2 regions of the Vibrio sp. 1288 genome follow, and region 2 is predicted to be linked to the other one. Evidence: predicted binding sites of a transcription regulator. Region 2 holds the regulator's gene; the other holds the start of a gene.
The links. Region 2 encodes MetJ, which represses methionine synthesis genes. Its sites were predicted from a motif close to TTAGACNTNTANANGTCTAA; they were not measured.
Positions count from the first base shown of each region.

Region 1: metK (methionine adenosyltransferase) is a predicted target of MetJ. The motif match lies at 3,436-3,455, and genes of this name have one in related genera.

Region 1 covers NZ_JAWPOX010000021.1:62,182-69,870, forward strand. The annotation lists gene R8O11_RS16130 (ligand-gated channel protein) at 1-99, opposite strand, end outside; gene R8O11_RS16135 (LysR family transcriptional regulator) at 240-1,133, shown strand; gene tkt (transketolase) at 1,225-3,219, opposite strand; gene metK (methionine adenosyltransferase) at 3,535-4,689, shown strand; gene R8O11_RS16150 (DUF2189 domain-containing protein) at 5,092-5,889, shown strand; gene R8O11_RS16155 (SprT family zinc-dependent metalloprotease) at 5,958-6,455, shown strand; gene endA (deoxyribonuclease I) at 6,606-7,301, shown strand; gene rsmE (16S rRNA (uracil(1498)-N(3))-methyltransferase) at 7,415-7,689, shown strand, end outside.
Region 2 covers NZ_JAWPOX010000044.1:1,187-8,875, forward strand. The annotation lists gene R8O11_RS22045 (malic enzyme-like NAD(P)-binding protein) at 182-1,459, shown strand; gene metJ (met regulon transcriptional regulator MetJ) at 1,573-1,893, opposite strand; gene R8O11_RS22055 (O-succinylhomoserine (thiol)-lyase) at 2,119-3,279, shown strand; gene R8O11_RS22060 (bifunctional aspartate kinase/homoserine dehydrogenase II) at 3,295-5,703, shown strand; gene metF (methylenetetrahydrofolate reductase) at 5,966-6,868, shown strand; gene R8O11_RS22070 (PadR family transcriptional regulator) at 6,939-7,478, opposite strand.

The sequences.
Region 1 (7,689 bases), on a different contig from region 2:
TTCCATTTTAGAAACTGCATCATTGGCAAAAACATGAGGGACACTGACGAAGGCTAAAATACCAGTTGCGGTAATAACTGGCAGTCTAAGAGTAGACATCTACATCTCCATAATTGATAATGATTATTATTTTCGAAAGTGAATTATTCACAAATAGAATGAGATGCATAGTGAGAGTTATGGAACGGTTCTTTCCATTTATGGAACTCGTACATAACGCAGTAAGGAGTAAAAGAAATATGCACGACTTAGCATCAATTAGAGCCTTTGATGCGCTCAATCAGCATAAAAGTTTGACAGCCGCTGCTAAAGCCCTTAATCAGCCAAAATCAACGCTAAGTCGTCGCTTGGCACAATTAGAAGAAGACTTCGGTCAGGCTCTAACCGCCAGACAAGGTAATCGATTAGTTCTGACAAGAGCTGGAGAGATCTTTGCCCACTACAGCCGCCAGATTCTTGAGTTAAGCGAAGAGAGTTATGATGCACTGCAAGGTTTAACGAACCAAGTTTCAGGGCCACTGCATATTGTTTGTCACACTGCCTTAGTTAGAAGCTGGCTCGGCGGCGTACTCAATCGTTTTCTTGCTGATAATCCCGATGTTAGAGTTCAACTTACCAGTGACTTTTCTGAGGCACATCATGACCCAGATTTGTTCATCTGGCTCGGTGAACGTAAAGAGCTAGACTGGCGAAAAGAAGTGCTGGGGGTATTTCGCTATACGCCTTTTGCCTCTCCAAATTATCTAAAACAACATGGGCCTATACCGCACCCCAAAGAACTTGAAGCACATCCATGGATCGATTTTGGTTCAGTGCAAGAAAATGGATTGATGCTAGCACACCCTCAACACGGTGAGTTCTTTTTAGAACCCTTTGTTAGTCGCTTATACAGCGACAACATAGCAATGCAAATAGACAGTATCGCGAATGGTCATGGTATTGGACTGCTGCCGACTTGGACAGCATGCGGCTATGAGAAACATCACCCAGGGCGAATCACACCTTGCTTAGAAGGTTGGCTTTCTGAGCCTATTTCCATTAACTGCTATACACCAGCAGGACGACCACCACTGCGCTTATCCGTACTTTTAGACTGCATTCACCAAAGCATTCCACAAGGTTGGAAAACCTGACAAAAATAAAAAGGCCATCATAATGATGGCCTTTCTAACTTTAGCGTTTAACAATCGTCGTTTACGTTCGACTGTTTAGACGGTCCTGCAATTACGCTAGCAATTCTTTTGCTGTGTTCACTACGTTTTCAGTCGTGAAGCCAAACATCTCGAATAGCTGACCAGCAGGTGCAGATTCACCGAATGTTGTCATACCGATGATGCGACCGTCGAAGCCAACGTACTTGTACCAGAAATCAGCAATGCCCGCTTCAATAGCGATACGTGCCGTTACGTCTGATGGCAGTACAGCTTCACGGTAAGCGGCGTCTTGTTTGTCGAAAGCATCTGTTGATGGCATTGAAACAACGCGTACTTTCTTGCCTTCTGAAGTTAGTTGCTCAGCGGCTTTCACTGCAAGCTCAACCTCAGAACCTGTTGCGATAAGGATTAGCTCAGGCTTACCTTCGCTATCTTTCAGGATGTAAGCACCTTTCGCGATGTCTGCGACTTGTTCAGCAGTACGCTCTTGTTGCGCTAGGTTTTGACGAGAGAAGATAAGTGCAGTTGGTGCATCTTTACGTTCAATCGCTAGTTTCCATGCAACTGCAGACTCAACTTGGTCACATGGGCGCCATGTGCTCATGTTTGGAGTTACACGTAGAGACGCCATTTGCTCAACAGGTTGGTGAGTTGGGCCATCTTCGCCAAGACCGATCGAATCATGCGTGTAAACTTGGATGTTCTGAATTTTCATCAGCGCAGCCATACGCATTGCGTTACGAGCGTATTCCATGAACATTAGGAATGTTGCGCCGTAAGGAACGAAACCACCGTGCAATGCGATACCGTTGATGATAGCGGTCATACCGAATTCACGCACACCGTAGTGGATGTAGTTGCCAGAGAAGTCCTCCATTTCTAGAGACTTAGAACCAGACCACATGGTCAGGTTAGAAGGCGCTAGGTCAGCAGAACCACCCATAAACTCAGGAAGCATTTGACCAAACGCTTCTAGTGCATTTTGCGATGCTTTACGTGATGCAATGTTCGCTGGATTTGCTTGAAGATCGGCAATGATTTGGTTCGCTTTTTCTTCCCACTGTGCAGGAAGTTCGCCGTTTAGACGACGTTTAAGCTCTGCCGCTTCTGCAGGGTAAGCTGCAGCGTATGCTTCGAATTTTTCATTCCAAGCTGCTTCTTTCGCGGCGCCCGCTTCTTTTGCATCCCACTCAGCGTAAACATCTGCCGGGATCTCAAATGGGCCGTACTCCCAACCTAGGTATTCGCGAGCCGCTTGGATTTCATCGTGACCTAGTGGTGCACCGTGACAGTCGTGCGAACCAGACTTGTTAGGAGAACCGAAACCGATAATTGTTTTGGTACAGATAAGCGTAGGACGTGGGTCCGCTTTTGCTGCTTCAATTGCTGCGTTGATCGCGTCTGAGTCGTGACCATCGACTGCTGGGATTACATGCCAGCCGTACGCTTCAAAACGCTTAGGTGTATCGTCAGAGAACCAACCTTCAACGTGACCGTCGATAGAGATGCCGTTGTCATCCCAGAATGCAATCAGCTTGCCTAGACCAAGAGTACCTGCAAGAGAGCATGCTTCATGCGAGATGCCTTCCATTAGACAGCCGTCACCCATGAACACATACGTAAAGTGGTCAACGATATCGTGACCTTCTTTGTTGAACTGTGCCGCTAGTGCTTTCTCTGCGATCGCCATACCAACAGCGTTAGTGATGCCTTGACCTAGAGGACCCGTTGTTGTCTCGATACCAGGCGCGTAGCCGTACTCTGGGTGACCTGGGGTTTTTGAGTGCAATTGACGGAAGTTTTTCAGATCGTCAATAGATAGCTCGTAACCGCTTAAGTGCAGTAGAGAGTAAATAAGCATTGACCCATGACCGTTTGACAGCACAAAGCGATCGCGGTCGGCCCACTCTGGGTTTGAAGGGTTATGGTTTAGGTGAGAGCGCCAAAGAACTTCAGCGATATCAGCCATACCCATTGGTGCGCCTGGGTGGCCTGAGTTAGCTTGTTGAACACCATCCATGCTTAGAGCACGAATTGCATTGGCAAGATGTTTACGAGACGACATGTCTGCTCCTGAGTACATTAAGCGAAACGAAAAGTAGGTCATAATTCTCTCAAAGCCCTGTTGGGTGTGCAAACGTTTTCCAGTCCAAAACCTCACAAATATTGCACCTTTCGCGCCAAATCGTTCGAAGTTCTTAAAATTATCAATAAATCAGGCAAACGTTTGGTTATAACAAAAACCAAAAAAGAGCTTGTAATTCGAGCAATCAAATTTAGAATAGACGTCTAGATGTAGATACACCTACAAAAATTAGTATTAATTTGCGCTGGAGAGTTTATCATTCCCCAGTTTTAAACCAGATATAGTGGAGCTAACATGGCTAAGCACCTGTTTACTTCTGAGTCAGTATCAGAAGGTCATCCAGATAAAATTGCAGACCAGATTTCTGATGCGGTTCTTGACGCGATTCTAGAGCAAGATCCAAAGGCTCGTGTTGCATGTGAGACTTACGTTAAAACCGGTATGGTAATGGTGGGTGGTGAAATCACGACTTCAGCATGGGTAGACATCGAAGAGTTAACTCGTGAAACCGTTCGTGAAATCGGCTACGTACATTCAGATATGGGCTTTGACGCAGATTCTTGTGCGGTACTAAACACAATCGGTAAACAGTCGCCAGATATCAACCAAGGTGTTGATAAAGCTGACCCTAAAGAACAAGGTGCAGGCGACCAAGGCATCATGTTTGGTTACGCTTGTAACGAAACTGAAGTACTAATGCCAGCGCCAATTACTTACTCTCACCGTCTTGTTCAAAAGCAAGCAGAAGTTCGTAAAAACGGCACACTACCTTGGTTGCGTCCTGATGCAAAATCTCAGGTAACATTCCAATACGATCAAGGTAACATCGTTGGTATCGACGCGGTTGTTCTTTCAACTCAACACTGTGACTCAATCTCAACTTCAGACCTGCGTGAAGCGGTAATGGAAGAGATCATTAAGCCAGTGCTACCTTCTGAGTGGATCAACAAAGAAACAAACTTCTTCATTAACCCAACCGGTCGCTTCGTAATCGGTGGTCCTATGGGTGACTGTGGCCTAACTGGTCGTAAGATCATCGTAGATACCTACGGCGGCGCAGCTCGTCACGGTGGCGGTGCGTTTTCTGGTAAAGATCCATCAAAAGTTGACCGTAGTGCAGCATACGCAGCACGCTACGTAGCGAAAAACATCGTAGCGGCAGGCATGGCTGACCGTTGTGAGATCCAACTTTCTTACGCAATCGGTGTTGCTGATCCAACGTCTATCATGGTGGAAACGTTCGGTACTGAGAAAGTATCTCACGACATCATCATTGAAGCGGTTCGTCAATTCTTCGACCTACGTCCATACGGTCTACAAGAAATGCTTAACCTTCTTCAACCTATCTACAAGAAGACAGCGGCTTACGGTCACTTCGGTCGTGAAGAATTCCCGTGGGAAGCGACAGACAAAGCTGCACTTCTACGCGATTTCGCTGGCATCAAATAATCAAGCCAAGCAAGAATCAATCAAGCCCTCGCCTATGGCGGGGGCTTTTTATTTTCAGCAACTTTTATCCAGCCATTTCGGCTCATACCGCCCTGCCCCACAAAGCAGTCCTGTTTCTCCCTCATTTTTATACCGAATAAATTTTAAGCAATTATTTGTAAATTATCCCATCTCCGCCAATAGTTAAAATATTGTTAACTCCAATTTAAATAGAGACGTCGGATGCTGGCGACTGTGGAAGCAACACTTAAGTAAAGACATGAGTCAGGCATCTTTATGGCCGATACCAAACTAAGCCAATGCTCAGATGTAAACTTGAAAAAGTCGCTTCAAGTTTGACTGAACAAAAACCGCTGTCAGTTGGTATAAGCGGATAATGTGGGAATAAATCAAGGAGGAGTTATGCCTCGAACTGTTAATCCATCGGACTTCCACAACAAGCGAAAGGAAGTGCCAGACAACGAATACGCCAGAACCATACCGTGCAATACGGTCAATCTTTCTGCACCTTTTCATTGGCTAGCATTAGGTCTGCATGATTTCGTGCGAATGCCACTTATTAGTGCTTTCTATGGCATCTGTTTTATGGCAGCTGCGATAGGCATTGTTTTGCTCGTACAGTGGCAAGGCACACACTTGGTCGTCATGCCCAGTTTGATTGTTTACATGTTAATCGGTCCGTTTCTCGCGCTGGGCTTGTATGATGCCAGTTGGGAGAGAGAGCGCGGACACAAAGCAAGCTTGCTCCATTCAATGAAAGCGATCGGTCGTAACTCAACATCTCAATGGGCGTTCGCCGTGTTACTCGCAGTGTGTATGATATTTTGGATGCGCATTGCCGCTCTACTTCATGCGCTCTACCCTTCTGTTCAAGGGGCACCTTTAAGTGAGTTCCTACCCTTCCTTGTCATCGGCTCTTTAGTTGGCTTTGTTTTGGCTTGTGTGGTGTTTAGCATTTCAGCCTTTTCTATTCCGCTCATGATGGAGCGTCGCGTAGACATGATGACCGCTGTATTTACCAGCTTTAATGCAGTGAAATCCAACATTCCAGCAATGATTGTTTGGGCAGCGATCATCTGTGGCGGTATTCTTATCGGCTTTGCGACCTACGGGATCGGAATGTTGTTTACCATGCCAATTCTAGGCTACGGTACATGGCACGCTTACCATGCCACCATCAAGAAAAAACACACACCATAATTAACTGATGCTATGATCTGGCCCTCGCAAATGCGGGGGCTTTTTTATTTGATTTATCGAGGTGAATTGTGGATATAGAACTCAGCTATAAAGCCAAGCAAGTGATGGCGGGCTGTATCGCGATGGCGGAACAAGCTTTCAAACGTTCTTTCCCGATTCCAACAATCACCTTCGACGTCCGTGGGAAAGCGGCAGGAAAAGCCTACCTTCAATTAAATCAAGTACGCCTAAACCCTGTTTTATTTCGCGAAAACACCCAAGCATTCTTAGATGAAGTCATTCCTCATGAAGTAGCACACCTGATTACTTATCAGGTTTACGGGCGAGTTAGGCCTCACGGTAAAGAATGGAAAGGCGTCATGGAAGCCGTATTTAACGTACCAGCCAAAACCACTCACAGCTTTGAAGTAAAATCCGTTCAAGGTAAAACCTTTGAGTATCGTTGTGGTTGTATGACCTACCCTCTATCGATTCGCCGTCATAATAAAGTGCTGCGCAAAGAGGCGACGTACTCTTGTCAAAAATGCCGCCAACCACTTAACTTCACCGGTATTCAGTTATCGTAGCCCTTACCTCATAGTGTTACTTGCGTTCCCAAAATAAAGATCGAGTTGATCAAAACCTTCCCTTCGCCACTTATTGTTAACTTACTCATCACTAAAGCTATTTTATGCGTGTTATCATGAATAAAGTCATACTTTATAAAGACTTTTATCATGAAATACTTATTCTCTCTGTTGCTTATCGCGCTTTCTAGCACTGCGATTGCCGCGCCACCGAGCTCATTCTCTGCAGCCAAACGTGAGGCGGTCAAAATTTATCAAGACCACCCAACAAGCTTCTACTGTGGCTGTAACATTCAATGGCAAGGCAAGAAAGGCTCACCCGATTTAGCCTCTTGCGGTTACCAAGTCCGTAAACAAGAAAAACGGGCTGCACGAATCGAATGGGAGCACGTTGTTCCTGCGTGGCAATTTGGCCACCAGCGTCAATGCTGGCAAGATGGCGGACGTAAAAACTGTAAGAAAAAAGACAAAACTTTTCGTTTGATGGAAGCAGACTTGCACAACCTAACTCCTGCTATTGGTGAAGTAAACGGTGACCGTTCGAACTACAACTTCAGCCAATGGAACGGTATGGATGGCGTGAGTTATGGTCGCTGTGAGATGCAAGTGAACTTTAAGCAGCGTAAAGTCATGCCACCAGACCGTGCGCGTGGCTCAATTGCTCGTACCTATCTATACATGAGCAAAGAGTACGGTTTCAAACTGTCGAAGCAGCAAACGCAATTAATGAGTGCTTGGAACAAAACCTATCCTGTCGATAAATGGGAATGTGAGCGTGACGAGCGCATTGCAAAAGTACAGGGCAATCACAACCCATTTGTTCAAGAAGCCTGCCGCGCACTGTAACCTCCGACCTCGAAGCGTTTCAATTACTGATATTGAAACGCTTCTTGCCCCTTGTTTTTTCGGTGCAAAGCATCCATGTTAGGGTTTAAGTTTATTCTCTTGCTGGAAATCTCATGCGTACCCCTCGAATTTATCATCCAGAATCCATTCATCAACTTGGCTCACTTGCTTTAAGTGACGACGCAGCAGGCCATATCGGTCGTGTTTTGCGCATGAAAGAAGGCCAAGACGTTCTCCTTTTTGACGGCAGTGGCGCAGAGTTCCCAGCGGTTATCAGTGAAGTCAGCAAGAAATCAGTTTTGGTTAACATCACCGAGCGCGTAGAAAACAGTATTGAATCCCCTTTAGATCTGCACCTTGGTCAAGTCATTTCACGTGGCGATAAGAT
Region 2 (7,689 bases):
CAATAATAGTAAGAAGAAAGAGCACCTGACTCGAAAATCGGGTGCTTAACCCCGTTATCTGGTCTAATCTCTTTTATTATCGGCTTTTTAAGGATATTGCTCGCAATCTTGCCTATGAAGTTTGATTTCTATCCGATAGAATTTATGCCCCCTTACCTAAAAATAAAAAAGAGAAACGTCCATGTCTGAAGACAACCACCAAGCAGCCACTCCAGAAGAAGAACATCGCCAAAAAGCATTGGATTACCATGCTTATCCAACTCCAGGAAAGATTGCTGTCGAACTGACAAAGCCTGCGGAAACGGCGGGTGATCTTGCCCTTGCATATAGCCCTGGTGTTGCAGAGCCAGTGCGTGAAATCGCACAAAACCCGGATAACGTGTACAAGTACACTGCAAAAGGGAACATGGTTGCTGTTATTTCTAACGGTACCGCTATTCTAGGTCTAGGTAACCTAGGTCCACTTGCATCTAAGCCAGTGATGGAAGGTAAAGCGTTACTGTTTAAGCGTTTTGCAGGTCTTGACTCTATTGATATTGAAGTTAAGCACCGCACGATCGATGAATTTGTTGATACTGTTGCGAGCATTGCAGACACTTTTGGCGGTATCAACCTTGAAGATATTAAAGCACCAGACTGTTTTGAGATTGAAAAGCGTCTGATTGAACGTTGTGATGTACCAGTATTCCACGATGATCAACATGGTACTGCTATTGTAACGGCAGCGGGTATGCTGAATGCAATCGAACTTCAAGGTAAGAAACTTGAAGATTCAACAATTGTTTGTCTTGGCGCTGGCGCTGCCGCTGTAGCGTGTATGGAGCTTCTGATCAAATGCGGCGCAATGCGCGAAAAAATCTACATGCTAGATCGCAAAGGTGTGATTCACACTCGTCGTGATGATCTTAATGAATATAAGCAGCTATTTGCGAACAATACAGATAAGCGCACACTAGAAGACGTGATTGAAGGTGCAGATCTGTTCCTAGGTGTATCTGGTCCAAACCTATTGCCAGCGGAAGCGTTGAAGTTGATGGCAGATAAGCCAATCGTATTCGCATGTTCTAACCCGGATCCTGAAATCAAGCCGGAACTTGCTCACGCAGTTCGTGATGACTTGATCATGGGTACTGGCCGTAGTGATTATCCTAACCAAGTTAACAACGTATTGTGTTTCCCATTCATTTTCCGCGGTGCTCTTGATGTGCGTGCAAGTGAAATCAATGATGAAATGAAACTTGCAGCCGTTGAGGCGATTCGTGAGCTAGCAAAAGAGCCTGTACCTGAAGCCGTATTGAAGGCTGCAGGTGTTGATAAGCTAGAGTTTGGTGCGGACTATATTATTCCAAAACCAATGGATTCACGTTTGCTACCACGTGTTGCAAAAGCGGTCGCTCAGGCGGCGGTTAATTCAGGTGTAGCTCGTATCGAGATGCCTGAAAACTACATGGCAGAGTAATATATCTTTCAGATGTGATACATAAAAAATGGGACGCTATTGCGTCCCATTTTTTATGTCATTCATTTGGCTCGAGGCAAGAGTTATTACCTGAAACCTCTTATCAGGCTTTTTTATTCTTCGTCGAATGACTCAAATTCGATGCCCATTTCCGTCATCAGCGCTTTTACTTCTGTTGGAATATCATCAGGACGGTCTTTACGAAGGTCTTCATCTGTCGGAAGTGGCTGACCTGTGTACGCGTGCAAAAATGCCTCGCATAGCAATTCGCTATTGGTTGCATGGCGTAAGTTATTGATCTGACGGCGAGTACGCTCATCAGTTAGCACCTTTAAAACTTTTAGCGGGATAGAGACGGTAATTTTTTTTACTTGTTCGCTTTTTTTGCCGTGCTCTGCATATGGGCTAATGTATTCGCCATTCCAGTCAGCCATTGCACACCTTCATTTATGTAATCGGTTAAAAATAATTTAGGTGCTGATTTTAGCTGCATTTACCGCCATAAGCAAAGACATATAGACGTCTAGAAGTGTTGACGTCTCATTTTTTGACGAGTAAAGTGAACATAACAGCAAAGGAAGCGTGTTGATCACTTTATGTTACTCATTAGATATAGCGCATTCCTATTTAGAAGTCATTACCCGTGAAAGGATACACCCATGAGCACTCGCAAACCTGCGACCATTGCAGTACGCACTGGTATTGAATCAGACAGCCAATATCATGCTGTCGTTCCACCTATTTATCTTTCCACTAACTATGGTTTTCCTGCTTTTGGTGAAGTGCCCAAGTATGATTACACACGATCTGGTAATCCAAACCGCGGACTGTTGGAAAGTGCGCTATCTGAACTCGAGTCTGGAAAAGGAGCGGTTGTTACTAACTGTGGTACGTCGGCATTAAATTTATGGGTTTCCGCTTTTCTCGGCCCAGATGATCTCATTATTGCTCCTCACGATTGTTATGGTGGTACCTATCGTCTTTTTAATACCCGAGCTAACAAAGGCGATTTTAAGGTTCAGTTTGTCGATCAATCAGACGAACAGGCTTTAGATGCTGCATTGGCACAAAAACCAAAACTCATTTTGCTAGAAACTCCGTCAAACCCTCTGGTTCGCGTAGTGGATATTGCAGCTACTTGTGAAAAAGCGAAACAAATCGGCGCGTTAGTTGCGGTGGACAATACCTTTTTGACACCCGTGTACCAAAAACCTTTAGAGCTAGGTGCGGATTTTGTTATCCACTCCACAACAAAGTACATCAACGGTCATTCGGACGTAATTGGTGGGGTAATCATCACCAACACAGAAGCGCATGCAGAAGAGCTTGCATGGTGGGGCAATTGTATTGGTGCAACGGGCACACCTTTCGATAGTTACATGACGCTGCGAGGTATTCGTACGCTTGGTGCTCGTATGCGAGTACATGAAGAGAGCTCACAGCAGGTACTGGCTTACCTACAGAAACAAGTGTTAGTTAAAACTATCTATCATCCAAGCCTGCCGGAACATCCAGGTCATGACATCGCTAAAAAGCAGCAAACGGGCTTTGGCTCTATGTTGAGTTTTGAGTTTGCTGGTTCGTTTGAACAGTTAAAGGTGTTTGTGAAAGAGCTCCAACTGTTTTCATTAGCAGAGTCATTAGGTGGTGTAGAAAGTTTGATTTGCCACCCAGCATCCATGACGCACCGTGCAATGGGTGAGGAGGCACTGGCGGAGGCTGGGGTCTCTCATCAACTATTGCGTTTGTCTGTCGGTTTGGAAGATGCACAAGACCTCATCACAGATTTAGAACAAGCGTTCGCTAAAGCTACCCAGTAATAGGAGACAATAACAATGACTGTACAACGTCAGCTGCATAAGTTTGGTGGCAGTAGCTTAGCAAACCCAGAATGCTACTTACGCGTTGTGGGTATTCTCAAGGAGTATTCGACAGAAAATGATCTGGTGGTCGTCTCTGCTGCAGGAAAAACCACTAACCGCTTGATTGAGTTTTTGGAAGGGTTAAATAAAGATGGCCGAATTGCGCATGAAGCGCTTCAAAGCTTGAGACAGTTCCAAACTGAGCTAATAGAAAGCTTGTTGGAGAGTGAAGCAAAAGAAGAGCTGTTAGCTTTATTACATGATGAGTTCAGTACTCTCTCGGAGCTGACTGCACCACTCACTAATGCGCAAAAAGCCGCGGTACTGGGGCACGGAGAAGTATGGTCTGCTCGCCTATTGGCCGCGTTATTATCTCAACGTTCTATCCCTGCGGTTGCACAAGATGCACGAGCGTTTTTACGTGCAGAAGCGGGAACTCAACCAGAGGTTGATCGCGCTCGTTCATACCCTTTAATTAAAGAGGTCCTCGCGCAGCATAACCATAAACGTGTGGTAATTACTGGCTTTATGGCTCAGAACGAGGCAGGAGAAACCATTCTACTTGGTCGTAACGGCTCTGACTATTCTGCAACGGTCATAGGCGCGCTTGCTGAAGTCAGTACTGTCACGATTTGGAGTGATGTTGCTGGTGTTTATAGTGCCGATCCACGTTTGGTGTCTGACGCTTGTTTATTACCGTTACTTCGATTGGATGAAGCCAGTGAACTTGCTCGCTTAGCTGCCCCAGTGCTACACAGTCGTACGCTTCAGCCTGTGGCGCAAAGTACCATGGACCTTAATCTCAAGTGTAGCTATCTGCCAGAGTCGGGTTCTACTCGTATTGAGCGTGTATTGGCATCTGGTCGTGGCGCTAAAATTATTACTTCACTGGATGATGTTTTATTGGTGCAGTTGTCTTTCATGCATGGGCACGACTTCGAAAAAACACAGAGTGATGTATTACAAGCGTTGCAGCGCGCGCAATTAGAGCCACTGGCATTTGAAGCTCAATCCGATCAGCACACGCTACGCTTGGCTTACACCGCAGAAATCGCCGGTGGTGCATTGAAACACTTGCAAGAGCTTGCGGTAGAGGCTGAAATTAAGCTAAAAGAAGGTTACTCGCTCTTAGCTGCGGTAGGTGCAGGCGTTACGAAAAACGCCAATCATTGCTTTGGCTTTTATCAGAAGCTAAAGCACTCTCCGGTAGAATTTATCTCTGAAACAGACTCAGGGCTGAGCCTAGTCGCTGTTTTGCGCCGTACTGATACCGAGGCGTTGGTTCAAACGATTCATAGCCAGTTGTTCCAAGCGCAAAAACGCGTGGCAGTGGCTTTATGTGGCAAGGGTAATATTGGTTCTAGTTGGCTAAATTTATTTGCTACGCAAAAAAGTGAGCTCGAAAAACGTCATGGTATGAGCTTTGATCTTGTCGCGGTTGTGGATAGCCAAACCTATTGGTTCGATGAGCAAGGTATTGAGGCGGCGAGTGTTGCTGAACGATTTGATGATGAAAGCATAGCAAACAATGGGGATTGGCTGGCACGTTTGGGAGCGCTTAAAAGCTATGATGAAGCAGTCGTGCTTGATGTTACCGCGAGTAAAGAGTTGGCTCAGCGCTACGTAGAAATCGCACAGCAAGGCATTCATTTGATTTCCGCTAACAAAGTGGCCGGTTCCGCAGATAGCCAGTACTACCATCAGGTTCAAGATGCATTCGCTAAAATTGGTCGTCATTGGCTATACAACGCAACGGTTGGTGCTGGGTTACCGATAAACCATACCGTGCGAGATCTTCGTGAAAGTGGGGATGAAATCGTCGCTCTATCGGGTATTTTCTCGGGGACGTTATCATGGCTGTTCCAACAGTTTGATGGTTCTGTGCCATTTAATGATTTAGTCGATCTTGCTTGGCAGCAAGGGTTAACCGAACCTGACCCTCGTTCTGATTTAGATGGCTCCGATGTAATGCGTAAGTTAGTCATCTTGGCTCGAGAATCGGGCCTAGATATAGAACCAGACAGCGTTAAAGTTGAGTCTTTGGTGCCAGAAGAATTAAGAGAACTGAGCTTAGATGATTTCTTCGATAATGGAGCGTTGTTGAGTGAAATACTTCAAGAGCGTCTGACAAAAGCACAGAGAAACGATCAAGTGCTTCGCTATGTGGCGCGTTTAGAAAAAAATGGTAAAGCAACGGTGGGAGTCGAAGCGTTATCTCGTGAGCACGCGCTCGCCAACTTATTGCCATGCGATAACATTTTTGCCATAGAGAGCAAGTGGTACAAAGATAACCCTTTGGTCATTCGAGGACCAGGCGCTGGCAGAGAAGTGACAGCCGGCGCTATTCAATCCGACCTCAACCGATTGGCTGGTTTATTTTAAAGTTGCGATTGACCTAAAAACCCTGGAATTAATCCAGGGTTTTTTATTCCCCTATCAGTGCCATACTGAAGTCATAACCCGTGCAAAATGGTGAGATGATGCTCAAGTAGAAACTTGAACTATCTTCATTATTAACTTGAGAAAAATTCATAATTACAAGGTTGACATTAAATCGTATTCAATACATTCTGTAGACATATAGACGTCTAAACGTCGATTTTAAGGATTTGTTTTCGTGGCGGAGTGCCGCAGGGAGAGTAAGATGGGATATACGCACGCAGGCCATATCGACGCCTTGAACCAGAATATTGCTGAGTTATCAGATAACATCAATGTATCGTTTGAGTTTTTTCCGCCAAGCAGCGCTAAGATGGAAGAAACACTTTGGAATTCAGTGCACCGTCTTAAAACGCTTCAACCTAAATTTGTTTCTGTGACTTACGGTGCGAACTCCGGCGAGCGTGACAGAACACACTCCATCATTAAAGAAATTAAAGCAACAACCGGATTGGTTGCCGCTCCCCATCTCACTTGTATTGATGCGACTCGTGAAGAGTTGATTAATATTGCCGATGATTATTGGAACAATGGTATTGAAAATATCGTCGCTCTGCGTGGTGATATTCCTCCAGGTGGCGGTGCGCCTGATATGTATGCCTCGGATTTGGTTGAGCTGCTGAAATCACGCCACGATTTCGATATCTCCGTTGCTGCATTCCCTGAGGTTCACCCTGAAGCTAAAAGCGCACAGTCTGACTTATTGAACCTAAAACGTAAGGTAGATGCAGGTGCAAACCGTGCTATTACTCAGTTCTTTTTTGACGTTGAGTCTTACCTGCGATTCCGTGACCGTTGTGTCGCAGCAGGAATTGACGTAGAAATTGTGCCAGGAATTTTGCCTGTATCGAACTTTAAGCAAGCGTCTCGCTTTGCGGCACAGAACAACGTGAAAGTACCAGGATGGATGAGCAAACAATTCGATGGTTTGGATGATGATCCGGTGACTCGCCAGCTTGTAGGAGCTAGCCAAGCTATTGATATGGTGCGTGTACTGAGTCGTGAAGGGGTTAAGGACTTTCACTTCTACACACTAAACCGTGCAGAGATGACTTACGCGTTATGCCATACGTTGGGTGTTCGTCCTCGCGCAGTAGTCGGTGCGTAAATCTGGTTTCAAAAAGATAAAAGGCTTGCCAAGTGGCAAGCCTTTTTCGTTTTATCAAAGCAAAAGGAGTTTAACCAATCACTTCAAGTTCAGTTAGAACTTCTTCTGCCCAAGTGATCCAAGTTTCACGTAACAGAAGGTTACGGCGAAGCGTTAGACGTTCTAGGCGAGCTTGTTTATCTAAAGTTGACGGCGTTGCGTAGTAAGCCGCTTCAATTTCTTTGTAGTGAGAAACCAGTTTGCGAGACTCTTCAACTAGCTCGGCGAGTTGGTCACGGAATGGAGCTGCAGGTTGAACGGCACATGCCATCAATTTCGCTGAAAACTCATCACGAACTGTTGGGTGTGCAGTTGGTTGATCAAACCACTCTCCTAAAGCGCTGCGACCAGCGTCTGTAATGGAGTAAACCTTGCGGTCTGGTTTGCCTTCTTGGGGTTCTAATACGCAAGTAACCAGTTCTTTCTCAGCCATTTTGTTGAGTTCACGGTACACCTGTTGGTGGCTTGCTTTCCAGAAGTAACCGATGCTAGCAGAGAATTCTTTAGTGATATCGTAACCGGTTGCGTCGCGAGTGCTAAGAACAGTTAAGATTACGTGTGGTAATGACATGTCTTCAATCCAAATGGTCAATAAACTTGTAAACAAGCTACTTATACTTTCAGCTGCGCTCTTACTGGCACTTGAGTTTTTTAATGTATAAGTAGCACCAACAATGTTGGTCCTGTCACCTTAAAGCCGTTTATCACCTAGAGAGATGGGGAGTCCCATCAAGGCTGGAGCAGGTATGATTGGATTTATGAGCTCTCAGCAGGCAAGTAGT